2 regions of the Burkholderia sp. Bp8998 genome follow, and region 2 is predicted to be linked to the other one. Evidence: riboswitches for the same ligand, from Rfam matches in the RefSeq annotation. Region 2 holds a riboswitch; the other holds the start of a gene.

What was found. A riboswitch is a leader RNA that binds a small molecule or an ion and turns the genes downstream of it on or off. The one in region 2 is predicted to bind manganese.
Region 1: it holds a riboswitch for manganese, as region 2 does, so the genes downstream of both, DIE06_RS11885 (sodium:calcium antiporter) here and DIE06_RS09305 (TMEM165/GDT1 family protein) in region 2, are expected to answer to the same signal.

The regions. Positions count from the first base shown of each region.
Region 1 covers NZ_QTQF01000009.1:14,861-22,628, reverse strand. The annotation lists gene DIE06_RS11895 (efflux RND transporter permease subunit) at 1-2,587, shown strand, start outside; gene DIE06_RS11890 (copper-binding protein) at 2,584-2,952, shown strand; gene DIE06_RS11885 (sodium:calcium antiporter) at 3,078-4,088, opposite strand; yybP-ykoY riboswitch at 4,162-4,337, opposite strand; gene DIE06_RS11880 (heavy metal sensor histidine kinase) at 4,487-5,902, opposite strand; gene DIE06_RS11875 (heavy metal response regulator transcription factor) at 5,899-6,570, opposite strand; gene DIE06_RS11870 (RNA-guided endonuclease TnpB family protein) at 6,791-7,768, shown strand, end outside.
Region 2 covers NZ_QTQF01000006.1:107,563-115,330, forward strand. The annotation lists gene DIE06_RS09275 (disulfide bond formation protein B) at 132-644, shown strand; gene xdhC (xanthine dehydrogenase accessory protein XdhC) at 1,257-2,261, shown strand; gene DIE06_RS09285 (adenosine deaminase) at 2,280-3,305, shown strand; gene DIE06_RS38955 (hypothetical protein) at 3,453-3,707, shown strand; gene guaD (guanine deaminase) at 3,724-5,046, shown strand; yybP-ykoY riboswitch at 5,141-5,277, shown strand; gene DIE06_RS09305 (TMEM165/GDT1 family protein) at 5,356-5,928, shown strand; gene DIE06_RS09310 (DUF4136 domain-containing protein) at 5,981-6,682, opposite strand; gene pepN (aminopeptidase N) at 6,869-7,768, shown strand, end outside.

The DNA.
Region 1 (7,768 bases), on a different contig from region 2:
GGACGCGCTCGGCAAGGCCAACCAGGCGTCGGGCGGTTCGGTCGTCGAGCTGGCCGAGTCGGAGTACATGGTGCGTTCGACCGGCTACCTGCGCACGCTCGACGATTTCCGGCACGTGGTGCTGCGCACCGACGACGCGGGCACGCCGGTGCTGCTCGGCGACGTCGCGCGCATCCAGGTCGGCCCGGCGATGCGGCGCGGGATCGCGGAGCTGAACGGGCAGGGCGAGGTGACGGGCGGTGTCGTCGTGATGCGTTCGGGCAAGAACGCGCTGACGACGATCGACGCGGTGAAGGCGAAGCTCGCCGACCTGAAGCGTTCGCTGCCGCCCGGCGTCGAGATCGTCACGACCTACGATCGCTCGCAGCTGATCGAGCGCGCGGTGGACAACCTCAGGGACAAGCTGATCGAGGAGTTCGTGATCGTCGGGATCGTCTGCGCGGTGTTCCTGTTCCACCTGCGCAGCGCGTTCGTCGCGATCCTGTCGCTGCCGCTCGGCGTGCTGGCTGCGTTCATCGTGATGCGCTACCAGGGCGTGAACGCGAACCTGATGTCGCTGGGCGGCATCGCGATCGCGATCGGCGCGATGATCGACGCGGCGATCGTGATGATCGAGAACGCGCACAAGCATCTCGAGGCATACGGCCACGCGCATCCCGGCGAGCCGATCACGGCCGCGCGCCGCTGGGAGCTCGTCGCGACGTCGGCCGCGGAGGTCGGGCCGGCACTGTTCTTCTCGCTGCTGATCATCACGCTGTCGTTCATTCCGGTGTTTTCGCTGGAAGGGCAGGAGGGCAAGCTGTTCGCGCCGCTCGCGTTCACGAAGACCTATACGATCGCGGCCGCGGCCGGGCTGTCGGTGACGCTGGTGCCGGTGCTGATGGGGTATCTCGTGCGCGGCCGCATTCCGCCCGAGCATGCGAACCCGATCAACCGCGTGCTGATCCGCGTGTACCGGCCGCTGCTCGAAGCGACGCTGCGGCGCCCGTGGTTCGCGATCGGCGTCGCGCTCGTCGCGCTGTTGCTGACGGCCGTGCCGTTGTCGCGGCTCGGCGGCGAGTTCATGCCGCCGCTCGACGAAGGCGACCTGCTGTACATGCCGACCGCGCTGCCGGGCATCTCGGCCGACAAGGCGAGCGAACTGCTGCAGCAGACCGACCGGCTGATCAAGACCGTGCCCGAGGTCGACACGGTGTTCGGCAAGTCGGGGCGCGCGGATACGGCGACCGATCCCGCGCCGCTCGAGATGTTCGAAACGACGATCCGCTTCAAGCCGCGCAGCGCGTGGCGGCCCGGGATGACGCCGGAGAAACTCGTCGACGAGCTGGATCGCACCGTGAAGGTGCCGGGCCTGTCGAACGTGTGGGTGCCGCCGATCCGCAACCGGCTCGACATGTTGTCCACCGGCATCAAGACGCCGGTCGGCGTGAAGATTTCCGGGCCGGACCTGACGGGGATCGACGCGATCGCGACGCAGGTCGAGGCGGCGGTGAAACGCGTGCCGGGCGTCACGTCCGCGCTCGCGGAACGGCTGAACGGCGGCCGCTACATCGACGTCGATATCGACCGGCTCGCGGCCGCGCGCTACGGGCTGTCGGTGGCCGACATCCAGTCGGTGGTGGCGTCGGCGGTCGGCGGCGAGGATGTCGGCGAAGTGATCGCGGGGCGCGAGCGCTTCCCGATCAACATCCGCTATCCGCGCGAGATCCGCGATTCGCTCGAGAACCTGCGGCAACTGCCGGTCGTCACCGCGCGCGGCGCGCAGATCCGCCTCGGCGACGTCGCGCGCGTCGCGATCGCCGACGGGCCGCCGATGATCCGCAGCGAGAACGCGCGGCTGTCCGGCTACGTGTACGTCGACCTGCGCGGCACCGATTTGCGCACCGCGGTTCGCGCGATGCAGCAGGCGGTCGCGCAACAGGTCGCGTTGCCGCCCGGCTATTCGATCGCGTGGTCGGGGCAGTTCGAGTATCTCGAACGCGCGGCGGCGACGCTGCGCACCGTGGTGCCGGTGACGCTCGTCGTGATCTTCTTGCTGCTGTTCGTCACGTTCGGCTCGGCGGTCGATGCGCTGCTGCTGATGTCGACGGTGCCGTTCGCGCTGGTTGGCGGCTTCTGGCTCGTCTGGGCATTGGGCCACGCGGTGTCGGTCGCGACGTCGGTGGGCTTCATCGCGCTGGCGGGCGTGGCCGCCGAGTTCGGCGTCGTGATGCTGCTGTACCTGAAGGGCGCGCTGCAGCGCCGCCTCGACGCCGGCGAGCCATTGACCGATGCGGTGCTGCTCGATGCGATTCGCGAAGGCGCGGTGCTGCGCGTGCGGCCGAAGGCGATGACGGTTGCCGTCGTGCTGGCCGGCCTCGTGCCGATCATGGTCGGACACGGCGCCGGTTCCGAAGTGATGCAGCGGATCGCCGCGCCGATGGTCGGCGGGATGGTCACCGCGCCGCTGCTGTCGATGTTCGTCATTCCCGCCGCATGGTTACTGCTGCAGCGCCGTCGCGCGCGAAGCACGAGCCGTCAGCGGCATTCCGATGCAGTTCCTCATGGCATGAACGTGCCGTCCACCCCAACCGGAGAATCCCGATGAAGATGAATCAATTGATTACCACCGCCGCTGCTATTCTCGCGACCGGCGCGTTCACCGTCCCCGCGCTTGCCGCGGGCGACATGTCGGGCATGGACATGTCCGGCATGAAGATGTCGTCGGGCGACGCGGCCGAGTCGAACACGGCCCTCACCGACGCCGAAGTGAAGAAGGTCGATGCCGCGAGCGGCAAGATCACGCTGAAGCACGGCGCGCTCGAGAACGTCGGGATGCCGCCGATGACGATGGCGTTCAAGGCGAAGGACGCGGCCATGCTCGCCGAGGTTCACGTGGGCGACAAGGTGAAGGTGCGCGTCGAGAACGTCAACGGCACGCTGACGATCGTCAGGCTCGTGAAGGCGTCGTAAGCGCGGGGATGCGGGCGGCGTGGCCGCCTGCATCGAGCGCAGCGAAGCGCGATGCAGCTGCGTGAGCGGCGGTCGGGTGCGCGCATCCGCCGGACGACGCACCCGATTGCGCCCGATCCGGCGTTTCAGCGTGTCAGCGTCACGAACAGGTAGCCGACGTAACCGGCCCCGTTCGCCAGCAGCGCCCAGATCGCGAGCCCGCGCGCGCGGGCATTGATGCGCAGCCAGACGGCGGCCGCGAGCGTGATGACCACGCCGGTCAGCACTTCGGGGCGCGGCTCCCACGGCGTCAGCATGATGCCGATCGCCGGCAGCAGCGTGCCCTGGAACACCATTGCACCGGTGATGTTGCCGAACGCGAGCGTGTCCTTCTTGCGGCGGATCCACAGCACGCTGTTGACCTTCTCCGGCAACTCCGTCGCGATCGGCACGATGATCAGCGACAGCAGCAGCGCGGAGATGCCGAGCAGGTGCGACACGCCTTCGACGCCATGAATGAAGCCCTTCGCCCCGCCGACGAGCAGCGCGACGCCGAGCGCGAGCTGCAGCGCGATGGTCGCCAGGTTGGTCGGCAGCCCGACGCGCGACAGGAACATCGCGTGCGGCGCTTCGGTGCCGTGCCCGGCATCGACGAGCTGCGTCGACGCGCGGAACGTCATCACGACATACGTCACGTAGATCCCGACCAGCATCACGGCGAGCAGCGCGCGGACGGCCCATACGTGATGCGGGACGAACATCGCGACGGTGGCGAGCGCGAACGCGGCGATGAAGTAGTTCAGGTCGCGCACGAAGCCGGTCCGCTCGGGCGCGATCGTGCCGGTCAGGCCGCGTGTGCGGATTACGGCGAGCGTCATCAGGAAGGTCGTCAGCGTCGCGAGCATCAGCGGCGCGCCGAGAATCGCGCCGACGCCGATCTCCTCGTTCACGGTCGCGTTCGACGTGCCGCCCGCGAGCGCGAGCAGCGGCACCATCGTTTCGGGCAGCGCGGTGCCGACGGCCGCGAACAGCGAACCGGTCACGCCTTCGGATATCTTCAGCCGTTCGCCGAGATGTTCGAGCGCATTGGTGAAGAGTTCGGCCGCGACCAGGATGACGATCAGCATGAACGCCAGTTCGACGAGCATCAGCGTCATGCGGCACCTCCGCAGGCATGCGTGCGGGCTGTGGCGATACGTGAGGGGAAGATCGGGAGGAACATGGAGACTCCGTGGTCGGACGTGGACGAACCATGACGCATCTGCCGACGTCCGACCAGGAACGACGCAATGCGTCCATGGTCTCGCCAGACCGATTCGGCCGAACGCGCCACGGCCGCAAGCCGAGTGTGTTGACGCGTTCGCTTTCCGGGGATGGAAAGCAGGCTACTCCCCAAAGACGAAAAGCAGTCTAGCCGAGCCGGCTGCTTTCGGCAAGTTCGTGCGGTCGTACCCGTTCATTCTGGGCGGTAAGCCGCGTTACGACGGATGCATATGCAATACCGGGAAGCAATCGGCATGCTCGCGCGGCGGCATCATCCACGCGTCACGCAGCGTCACGAAGCACGGGCCGGGAAATACAGCGCGAACGTCGTGCGTCCGTCGCGGCTCGCGACCTCGACCTTGCCGCGGTGCAGTTCGACGATCGACTTGACGATCGCGAGCCCGAGCCCCGCGTTGCGCGCCGCGCCGTGCCGCGACGAATCGATCCGGTAGAAGCGCTCGAAGATCCGCTCGATCTGTTCGGGCGGAATCGCCACGCCGCGGTTCGTGACTTCGACGACCGCGTAACCGGGCCGGGTCGATACGGCCAGCTCGATCGTCGACCCGGCTTCCGCATGTTCGAGCGCGTTCGACGCGAGGTTGCTGACGGCGCGGCGGAACAGCGTCGCGTCCGCGACGACCGGCGCTTCACCGTGTACGTCGAGGCGCACGCCGGCCTCGTCGGCCAGCGCCTGGAAATACGATGCGAGCCGGCGCAGTTCGTTGCCCGCGTCGAGTTCGGCGGTCTTCAGGTGCTGCCGCGCGTTGTCCGTGCGCGCGAGAAACAGCATGTTCTCGATCATCCGCTGCAGCCGTTCGCACTCCTCGATGTTCGAATCGATCAGCGCTTCGTATTCCTCGGTGGTGCGGGCACGCGACAGCGTGACCTGCGACGAGCTGATCACGTTCGCGAGCGGCGTGCGCATGTCGTGCGCGAGATCGGACGAGAACTGCGACAGCCGCACGAACGCGCGCTCGAGCCGGTCGAGCATCCGGTTGACCGACGTGGCGAGCTCGTGCAGCTCGACCGGGCCGCCGCGCGCGTCGAGACGCGCGTTGAGGTTGTGCGCCTCGATGCGCGACGTCTGCCGGCCGAGGCTCTCGACCGGACGCAGGCCGCGGGACGCGACCGCATAGCCGAGCGCGCCGACCAGCAGCGCGCCGAGCGCGGCCGCGAGCCAGATGTCGACGCGATAGCTTTCGAGCAGCGACTGGCGATCGGTCGCCGTGCGCGCCAGCGCGACCTGGATGGTTTCGCCCGACGGCAGCGTGGCGCGCGCACGGATGCAGCGCGACGTGCCGATGCCGGGCGGCGAGCAGGTGAACGGGCCGGCGGCCGCGGCCGATGCACCGGCCGGCTGCGGTCGTGCGATCACCGATGCGAGCGTGTGGCCGGCTTCGTCGGTGTGTTCGACGAGCGGGTGGTTCGCGCCGTCGTAGATGCCGAGATAGACGCCCGGATGCGACAGCAGCACCTCATGGAAGACGGCCGGATCGGCGCGCAGGGCGGCCGTCGAGCCGCTTGCGTGCGCGAGCTGCAGGAACTGGTTGAGCTTGCCCGCGATCTCGATGTCGTCGCGCCGGGTCAATTCGGCGGACAGCGAGCGATACAGGTACGCGCCGGTCAGCGCGAACACGAGCGCGGCCACGACGGCGAACGCGAGCGTCAGGCGCCGGAGCAGCGAATAGGGCGCGGGGCCGCCGCTCACGCGCGATCCTCGAGCACGTAGCCCATCCCGCGGATCGTGTGGATCAGCTTCTTCTCGTACGCGTTGTCGATCTTCGCGCGCAGGCGCTTGATCGCCGCATCGACGACGTTCGTGTCGCTGTCGAAATTCATGTCCCAGATCTGCGACGTGATGAAGGTGCGCGTCAGCACCTCGCCCTCGCGTTCCGCGAGCAGCTGCAGCAGCGCGAACTCCTGCGCGGTCAGGTCGATGCGGGTGTCGGCGCGCCGCACGCGGCGCTTGATCAGGTCGACTTCGAGATCGGCGACCTGCAGGATCTCGCGCGCATTGCGCGGCGCGCGCCGCAGCAGCGAACGGATGCGGGCAAGGAACTCCGCATACGCGAACGGCTTGAGCAGGTAGTCGTCGGCACCCAGTTCGAGCCCCGCGACCTTGTCCTCGACCGCCTCCCGGGCCGTCAGCAGCAGCACCGGCGTCTGCTTCTGCGCGCGCAGCCGCCGCAGCACCTCGAAGCCGTCCAGCTCCGGCAGCATCACGTCGAGCACGACGAGATCGAAATCCTCGTGCAGCGCGAGGAACAGCCCGTCCTGGCCGTTCTCGGCCACGTCGACCGTGTAGCTCGCCTCCGTCAGCCCCTTGCGGAGGTACGACGCCATCTTGGGTTCGTCTTCGACTATCAGTATCCGCATGGTGGAGCAGGCCGTTCGTGATTCCAGCCGGTCAGTGTAACGCGTGAGCTTACGGCGCCGCGCGTGCGCGAAAGATGACCGGTGGATGACGGGATTGTCATGAAGCGGGTTGGCGGTGCCGTGCCGCGCTTCATCAGTTGCTCCGAGAAACCTCGCCATTCATGGCGGGGAGGAAAGGAGCGCCGTCGACAGACGGCATTCCAACGCTACAATGACCGGCATGATCCTTGTCTACCGCTACCGGGTGAAGTCGCTCCACGGACTCCTTAACAAGCAGAGCCGTGCGGTGAACTACGTGTGGAACTTCTGCAATGACACGCAGAAGCACGCGCTCAAGTGGAGCAAGAAGTGGCCGACGGGTTTCGACCTGAACGTGCTGACGACCGGCAGCAGCAAGGAACTCGGCATCCATTCCGGCACGGTCAACGCAACATGCGAGCAATACGCGAAGTCGCGCAGCCAGCACCGTCGCCCCTACTTGCGCTATCGCGGCAGAAAATCGCTGGGCTGGGTGCCGCTGAAGGGCCGCGACCTGAAACGCGAGGGTGACGCGTTCCGCTTTGCCGGCAATACGATCCGTGTGTTCAGCAGCCGCCCGCTTCCCGACGGCAAGATCAAGGACGGAACCAATTTTGCGCAGGATGCGCGCGGCAACTGGTTCCTCAACATCGTGATCGAAATGCCCGATGTTCAGGCGCGCCCGATCCGTTCCGGCGTCGGCATCGACCTCGGTCTGAAAGACTTCGCCACACTTTCGACCGGCGAGAAGCTGCCCAATGACCAGTTCGGCCGCCGCGCGGCCGACAGGCTGGCGAAGGCGCAGCGGGCGCGAAAGCACAAGCGGCATATCGCGAAGCTGCACGCACGGGTGGCGAACGCCCGCGCCGATTTCCAGCACAAACTCGCGCTCGATCTGGTGCGGCGCTTCGATTACATCGCGGTCGGCAACGTGTCGGCCTCGAAACTCGCCAGAACCAGGCTGGCGAAGAGTGTCTGCGACGCATCCTGGTCGTCCTTCCGGGACAAGCTCCGTTACAAGGCGATGGCGCACGGGGCCACGTTCGAGGAAGTGGACGAAAGCGGTTCTACCCAGTCCTGTTCGGCGTGTGGGTCGAAAGACAGCACGACGCGGCCGAAAGGTATCGCGGGACTGCGAATAAGAGCGTGGGCCTGCAGTGACTGTGGTGTCGAGCATGAT
Region 2 (7,768 bases):
GAGGTGATGGGCCGGACGAAGCAGGTGCGGCGGGGTGCCGCACGCGCGCGCTGTCAGTTTCGTGCCAGATCGTTCGCGCTAAAATCGCGCGATTGCTTATCGGACCGACCAACGACAGGAATCCCGCCGACATGAACGACTACACGCTCGCACTCCGCCGTGAACGCCGCCTGCTGATGCTGCTCGGCTGGGTGTGCATCGCCCTGCTGGCCGGCGCGCTGTACCTCCAGTACGTAAAGAACGAAGACCCGTGCCCGCTGTGCATCATCCAGCGTTACTTCTTCGCGGCGATCGGGATCTTCGCGTTCCTGGCCGCCGGGATGCGCAACTGGCGCGGCATCTGGGTGCTCGAGCTGCTGATCGCGATCGCCGCGGCCGGCGGCGTCGGCACTGCCGCGCGACACCTGTCGATCCAGATGAATCCGGGCTTCAGCTGCGGCTTCGACACGCTGCAGCCGATCGTCGACAGCCTGCCGCCCGCCCAGTGGTTCCCCGGCATGTTCAAGGTCGCCGGCCTGTGCGAGACGGTCTATCCGCCGATCTTCGGGATCCTGCTGCCCGGCTGGGCGCTGATCGGCTTCGCCGTGATCCTGATTGCCGTCGCCTCGAGCCTGTGGCGCCATCGCCGCAAGCTGGCAGGCTGAGAGGCCGCGCCGCGCGGTCCGGCCGACCGGTCGATGCCGCCGTGGTCGGCCCTGGTTCGCCCGGCTGTGCCGGCGACGTCTCTCGCGGCCGCACCCTGCCGGCCGCGCGTAAACACCTATCCCCGCCGCCGCCCGGATTTCCGGGCGACCGCGCGTCGCGCGACATCCGCGCGCACGCCCCGCCACGCATGCGTTTCGGCCCGATGCTCGCGCATCGGCGCCCCGATCCCGCGCGGCGGGCCTATGATCGACATGATCGCTGCCTGATAGCCCGGATCACCGCCCGGCGATGTTCCCGTCGCGTTGCGGTGCTATCTTCGCGACTGGATGGCGATCTACGTGCGCGAGGCCAGGCGGTCTCACCTCCTGCGTAACGCGCGCCCGATCCGCAATGTCGACTGGATTCATCATGACAACGCAAACCATCCGCATCCGTCACCCTCATGGCGTCCGCACGTTCCGCGGCGTCGTTCGCGCGCGCCTTCGGCGCACGGCCACCGCACTGAACCCGTCGTGCGGCCGCCCCGCCGCGCTCCCGTCCATCCTCGTTGCCGCCGCGCCCGCCAGCCCGCGCCGCGCGTCGCGCCGCGTCGTCCCAACCGGAGCGTGCTGATGGAGGCCTGGCTCGGCGATCTGCAGCAACTGCTCGCGCACGGTGAAGCGGCCGTGCTCGTGACGGTCGCGCACACCGACGGTTCCGCGCCGCGCGAGGCCGGCACCAAGATGCTCGTCACGCGCGACACCGCCCGCCATACGATCGGCGGCGGTCATCTGGAATGGAAGGCGATCGAGATCGCGCGGCACCTGCTGAAGGACGGCGCGCACGTGCCCCACGCACGCCGGCTCGAACGGCTCGCGCTCGGCCCGAGCCTCGGCCAGTGCTGCGGCGGCGCGGTCGTGCTCGCGTTCGAGCGGCTCGACGTCGGCGACCTCGGCTGGATCATGTCGCTCGCGAAGCGCGTCGCGGCCGGCGCCGCGACCGTGCGTAGCGTATCATTCGGCCCCTCGCCGGGTGTGCCGCTGCTCAGCGAGCCCGAATCGCCCGCCGCGCGTGCCGATTGCCTGCTGTGGGAAACCGGCGGCGTGTCGCTGATGACCGAAACGATCGCGCCGTACGCGTTCCCCGTCGTGCTGTTCGGCGCGGGACACATCGGCACCGCGCTCGTGAAGGTGCTGGCGACGCTGCCGTGCCACGTGCGCTGGATCGACGGGCCCGACGCGGTGTTCCCGCCGGCCGAGGCGCTCGCCGGGATCGGCAATCTCGCGATCGACGCGGTGGCCAGCCCGGCCGATGCCGTCGACGCGGCGCCGCCGCACACGTACTTCGTCGTGATGACACACGACCACGCACTCGATTTCGTGCTGGCCGAACGCATCCTGCGGCGCGGCGACTATGCGTACTTCGGGATGACCGGCTCGCACACCAAGCGCGTGCAGTTCGATCATCGGCTGGCAGCGATCGGCATCGACCCGGCCCAGGTCGCGCGGATGCGCTGCCCGATCGGCGTCGAAGGCATCATCGACAAGGCACCCGAAGTGATCGCGATCTCGGTGGCCGCGCAGTTGCTGCAGGCCGTCGAGGCGAACGCGCCCGCGCAAGCTTCCCCTACCTTCTGACCGACCAAGAACAACGCCATGACCCCGACATTCAAGGACAAGATTGCCCGCGCTCCGAAAGCGGAGCTCCACATCCATATCGAAGGCTCGCTCGAGCCGGAACTGATCTTCGCGCTGGCGCAGCGCAACGGCGTGAAGCTCGCGTACGAGTCGATCGACGCGCTGCGCGCCGCGTACGCGTTCACCGACCTGCAGTCGTTCCTCGACATTTATTACGCCGGCGCGAGCGTGCTGCTGACCGAGCAGGATTTCTACGACATGACGGCCGCGTACTGCGAACGCGCACTCGCCGACAACGTCGTCCACACCGAACTGTTCTTCGACCCGCAGACGCACACCGAACGCGGCGTGCCGATCGAGACGGTGGTGGCCGGCATCGACCGCGCGCTCGCCGATGCCGAGCAGCGCGGGCTGTCGAGCAAGCTGATCCTGTGTTTCCTGCGCCACCTGTCCGAAGAAGATGCACTCGCGACGTTCGAATCCGCGTTGCCGCTGTTCGAACGCTATCGCCATCGGCTGATCGGCGTCGGCCTTGATTCGTCCGAGCTCGGCCATCCGCCGACGAAGTTCGCGCGCGTGTTCGAGAAGGCGCGCGCGCTCGGGCTGAAGCTCGTCGCGCATGCGGGCGAGGAAGGCCCGCCCGCCTACATCTACGAAGCGCTCGACGTGCTGAAGGTCGACCGTATCGACCATGGCGTGCGCAGCATCGAGGATGCGGCGCTCGTCGAACGCCTCGCGCGCACGCGCACGGCGCTGACCGTGTGCCCGCTGTCGAACCTGAAGCTGTGTGTGTTCGACGACATGGCGAAACACACGCTGAAGGCGCTGCTCGATCGCGGCGTCGCGGTGACGATCAACTCCGACGATCCGGCCTATTTCGGCGGCTACGTCAACGACAACTACTTCGCGACGGTCGACGGGCTGCAACTGACGGACGCCGAAGTGCACGCGGTGATCCGCAACGGCTTCGAGGCGTCGTTCGTCGACGCCGCGCAGCGCGATGCGCTGATCGCGCGTCTCGATTCGTACTGGCAGGCCGCGTGACGGCCGGCATCGAGGTTCGCTAGACAGATGAAACACCGCAACGACATCCGCTTCGCGACGACCGGCTCGGCCCTGCGCCGTGCCGGCCGCCGGCGCGCACCGCACGCGCACGCCGGCGTCGCACCCGTGGCACGCGTGGCGACGGCGATGTGCGTCGTCGCGCACCGAAGCCTGTCGTTGCGGCTCGTCAGGCAGCTCACCGCCGCCGCGATTGCGGTCGCAATCCTGGCGCTTGCCGCCCGGAGTCCCGCGATGGCGGCCGCCGCCGCCACGCTCGCGTGCGCAATCGCAGCCTGCGGCGCCCCACCTTCGCGCGTCGCCGCATCGCGCATGCACGGGCAGCGCCTGCAATGCCGTCGCCCGCGCGACGCCGGCCGTTTTCTTCTGTTCGCCTTACCTTGATGCAGGACCATTCGTCATGACGCAAACCGCTTTCCGTTCCCAACTGCTGACCTTCAACGGCGACCCGGCGCAGTCGAGCCAGGCCGCGAACCACGAGACCGACGGCCTCCTGATCGTCGACGACGGCAAGGTCGTCGCGGCCGGCCCGTATGCGCGGCTGGCCGCGACGCTCGCACGCGACGCGGTCGTCCACGACCTGCGCGACAAGCTGATCGTGCCCGGCTTCATCGACACGCACATCCACTATCCGCAGACGGACATGATCGCGTCGCCGGCCCCCGGCCTGCTGCCGTGGCTCGACAAGTACACGTTCCCGACCGAGCGCCAGTTCGGCGACCCGGAGCATGCGCGCGAGGTCGCCGACTTCTTCGTCGACGAACTGCTCGCCTGCGGCACGACGAGCGCGCTCGTCTACTGCACCGTGCACAAGCAGTCGGCCGACGCGCTGTTCGCGGCGAGTGACGCGCGCGACCTGCGGATGATCGCGGGCAAGGTGCTGATGGACCGCAACTGCCCCGAGTTCCTGCGCGACACCGCGCAATCGGGCTATGACGACAGTGCCGAGCTGATCGGCCGCTGGCACGGCAACGGCCGCCAGATGTATGCGCTCACGCCACGCTTCGCGCCGACCTCCACCGAGGCGCAGCTCGAGGCGTGCGGCGAACTCGCGCGCCGGCATCCGGACGTGTTCGTGCAGAGCCACGTCGCGGAAAACGTCGACGAAGTGAAATGGGTCGCCGAGCTGTTCCCTGGCCACCGCAGCTATCTCGACATCTACGATCGTTACGGGCTGCTGCGGCCGCGCGCGGTGTACGGCCACTGCATCCACCTCGACGACGAGGACCGCCGCCGGATGGCCGAGACGCGCACCGTGGTCGCGCACTGTCCGACGTCGAACTTCTTCCTCGGCAGCGGGCTGTTCGACTTCGACAAGGCCGGCGAATACGACGTGCCCGTCACGCTCGCCACCGACGTCGGCGGCGGCACGTCGTTCTCGATGCTGCAGACGATGAACGAGGCGCACAAGGTCGCGCGGCTGTCGGGCCACCACCTGACGGCGACGCGGATGTTCTGGCTCGCGACGGCCGGCGCCGCGCAGGCGCTCGACCTCGCCGACACGGTCGGCACGCTCGCGCCGCGCACCGAAGCCGACTTCGTCGTGCTCGACCCGCAGGCCACGCCGCTGCTCGCGCGCCGCACGAGGCGCGCGGAGTCGCTCGAGGAACTGCTGTTCGCGTTCGCGCTGCTCGGCGACGATCGTGCCGTGTACCGCACGTACGCGGCCGGCCGGCTCGTGCACGAGCGCGGGGCCGCACGCCGCACCACCGCCACCGCGTAACTCACGCGCGTTGGGCCCACCCGGCCCCGGCATGCGCTGCGGCGCATGCCGGGGCCGCCGAATTCACCGTTCGCGGCACGCGCCGTGCTAGAATTCGCCGCTCATTGGGGAGTAGCCGCTCCGCTCGATGTCCCGCGCCCCCGGCGCGCATCGTGACGGAGGCGTCCGTCAACAGACTTGGCCGTTCGGCCATGGCGGGCGCAGCCACCAGGCCTGGCGAGACCGATGGTTCACTGCGCGCCGCATCAGGGCCCGGCGCGCGGCGGATCGTCGCTCGCACGCACAACATCGGCCCGTGGAACCCCATACGTGTCCCAAGCCTTCCTCATCTCCACCGGCGCCGTCGCCCTTGCTGAAATCGGCGACAAGACCCAACTGCTGTCCCTCGTGCTGGCCGCGCGCTATCGCAAGCCCGTGCCGATCATTCTCGGCGTACTCGTCGCGACACTGGTGAACCACGGCTTCGCCGGTGCGCTCGGCGAATGGCTCGGCGCGCTCGTCACGCCGTCGATCATGCGCTGGGCGCTCGCGTTCTCGTTCATCGCGATGGGGTTGTGGATCCTCGTGCCGGACAAACTCGATGCCGACGAAGCCAATGCGAACCGCTCGCGGCTCGGCGTGTTCGGCGCGACGCTCGTCGCGTTCTTCCTCGCGGAAATGGGCGACAAGACGCAGATCGCGACCGTCGCGCTCGCCGCGCGCTTCCAGGATTACATCGGCGTGGTGGCCGGCACGACCTTCGGGATGATGCTCGCGAACGTGCCCGCGATCCTGCTGGGCGACCGTTTCGCGCACCGCCTGCCGACGAAGCTGGTGCACGGCATCGCGGCCGTGCTGTTCGTCGTGCTGGGCGCGCTGGCGCTGCTCGGCGTCGGGGCCTGACGCACGCAGGCACGTGGCGCGGCCGGGCGGCCGCGCCGGTGTCGATACCGCGTTACTTCGCGACCGCCGTGCCCGATGCCGGCACGGCCGGCACCGCACGCTCGTTGGCGGCCGGCGCAGCCGGCCCGCCGCGCTTGTCGACCGGCAGCCGCACCGTGCGGATCGCCCCGTTCGACAACGGAAAATCGGCGAGCGCGCTGCGCGCAAGGAACGGCATCGCATACAGCAGCGCGCCGTTGTCGCCCGTGGTGCGCGCGGTCACGTTATAGACTTCCTTGCCGGTCGCGCGCTCGGTGATCCGGATGCCGAGCGTGTAGTCGAAGACCTGGTAGGTCTGCGCGACGTAGCCCGCCGGCATCGGCCCCCAGGGCCCCCACGGGCCCCACGGCCCGCCCCGCCAGTACGGCCCCGGCCCCGTGAACCACGGGTCGTAGTAGACCGGTTGCGGCACCGTCACCAGATCGCTGCCGACCCCGTAGGCCAGCCCGACCAGATAGCGCGCCTGCGCGGCAGGCACCTGCCGGAATGCGTACGCGGACAGTTCGTTCGCGACGATCGGCTCGTAGGTCGACTGCTCGATGCTGTGCTTCTGCGCATCGGTGCGCGTGAAGGCGTAAGTGCGTGTCGCGTCGCTGCCGCTCCAGTCGGAGAAGGCCGTGACCTGTGTCGTCACGTAGCTGGTACAGCCCGTCAGCAGCGCCACGCACAGCACCGCCGCCCAGCCCGCACCGCGTTGAATCCATTCGCGTTTCATGTCGATCCTCGTCGATCCGTCACCCGTACGTCGCACCGCGCGAACCGCACGGGATGCCGATAATACGCGGACTCCCGGAACCGGTAAAAAGTTCGCCCGACACGCGGCCGCAAGGCTTTGTACAATGGCCCGGTTCGCCCGGCCCGCGCAGCGGGCCCGATCCCCACTCCACCGATCTCGACGACCATGTCCGACAACGCCTCCTCCACCGTGATCCGCCGCGCCGACTACACGCCGCCGGCCTTCCTCATCGATTCCGTCGCACTCGAATTCGATCTCGCGCCGGCCCGCACGATCGTCAGGAATACGATGCGCGTGCGCCGCAACCCGGATGCGGCGCCCACCCCGCATCTGGAGCTGATGGGCGAAGCGCTCGAATTCCTCGGCGCACAGGTCGACGGCGCGCCGTATGGTCCGGTGCGCGCGCACGAACACGGGCTGACCGTCGAAAACGTGCCCGACGCGTTCGAACTCACGCTCGACAGCGCGTGCGCGCCGGACCAGAACACGACGCTGTCCGGCCTGTACGTGTCGAGCGGCAACTTCTTCACGCAGTGCGAGGCCGAAGGCTTTCGCCGCATCACCTACTTCCTCGACCGCCCCGACGTGATGGCGTCGTACACCGTCACGCTGCGCGCCGACAAGAGCGCGTATCCGGTGCTGCTGTCGAACGGCAACCTCGTCGACTCGGGCGAGCTGCCCGACGGCCGCCACTTCGCGAAATGGGAGGACCCGTTCCGCAAGCCGAGCTATCTGTTCGCGCTGGTCGCGGGCAAGCTCGTCGCGATCGAGGAGAAGATCACGTCCGGCTCCGGCAAGGAAAAGCTGCTGCAGGTGTGGGTCGAACCGGCCGATCTCGACAAGACCCGTCACGCGATGGATTCGCTGATCCATTCGATCCGCTGGGACGAGAAGCGCTTCGGCCTCGAACTCGATCTCGACCGCTTCATGATCGTCGCGGTGGGCGACTTCAACATGGGCGCGATGGAGAACAAGGGGCTCAACATCTTCAACACGAAGTACGTGCTGGCGAACCCCGAGACAGCAACCGACACCGACTTCGCGAACATCGAATCGGTGGTCGGC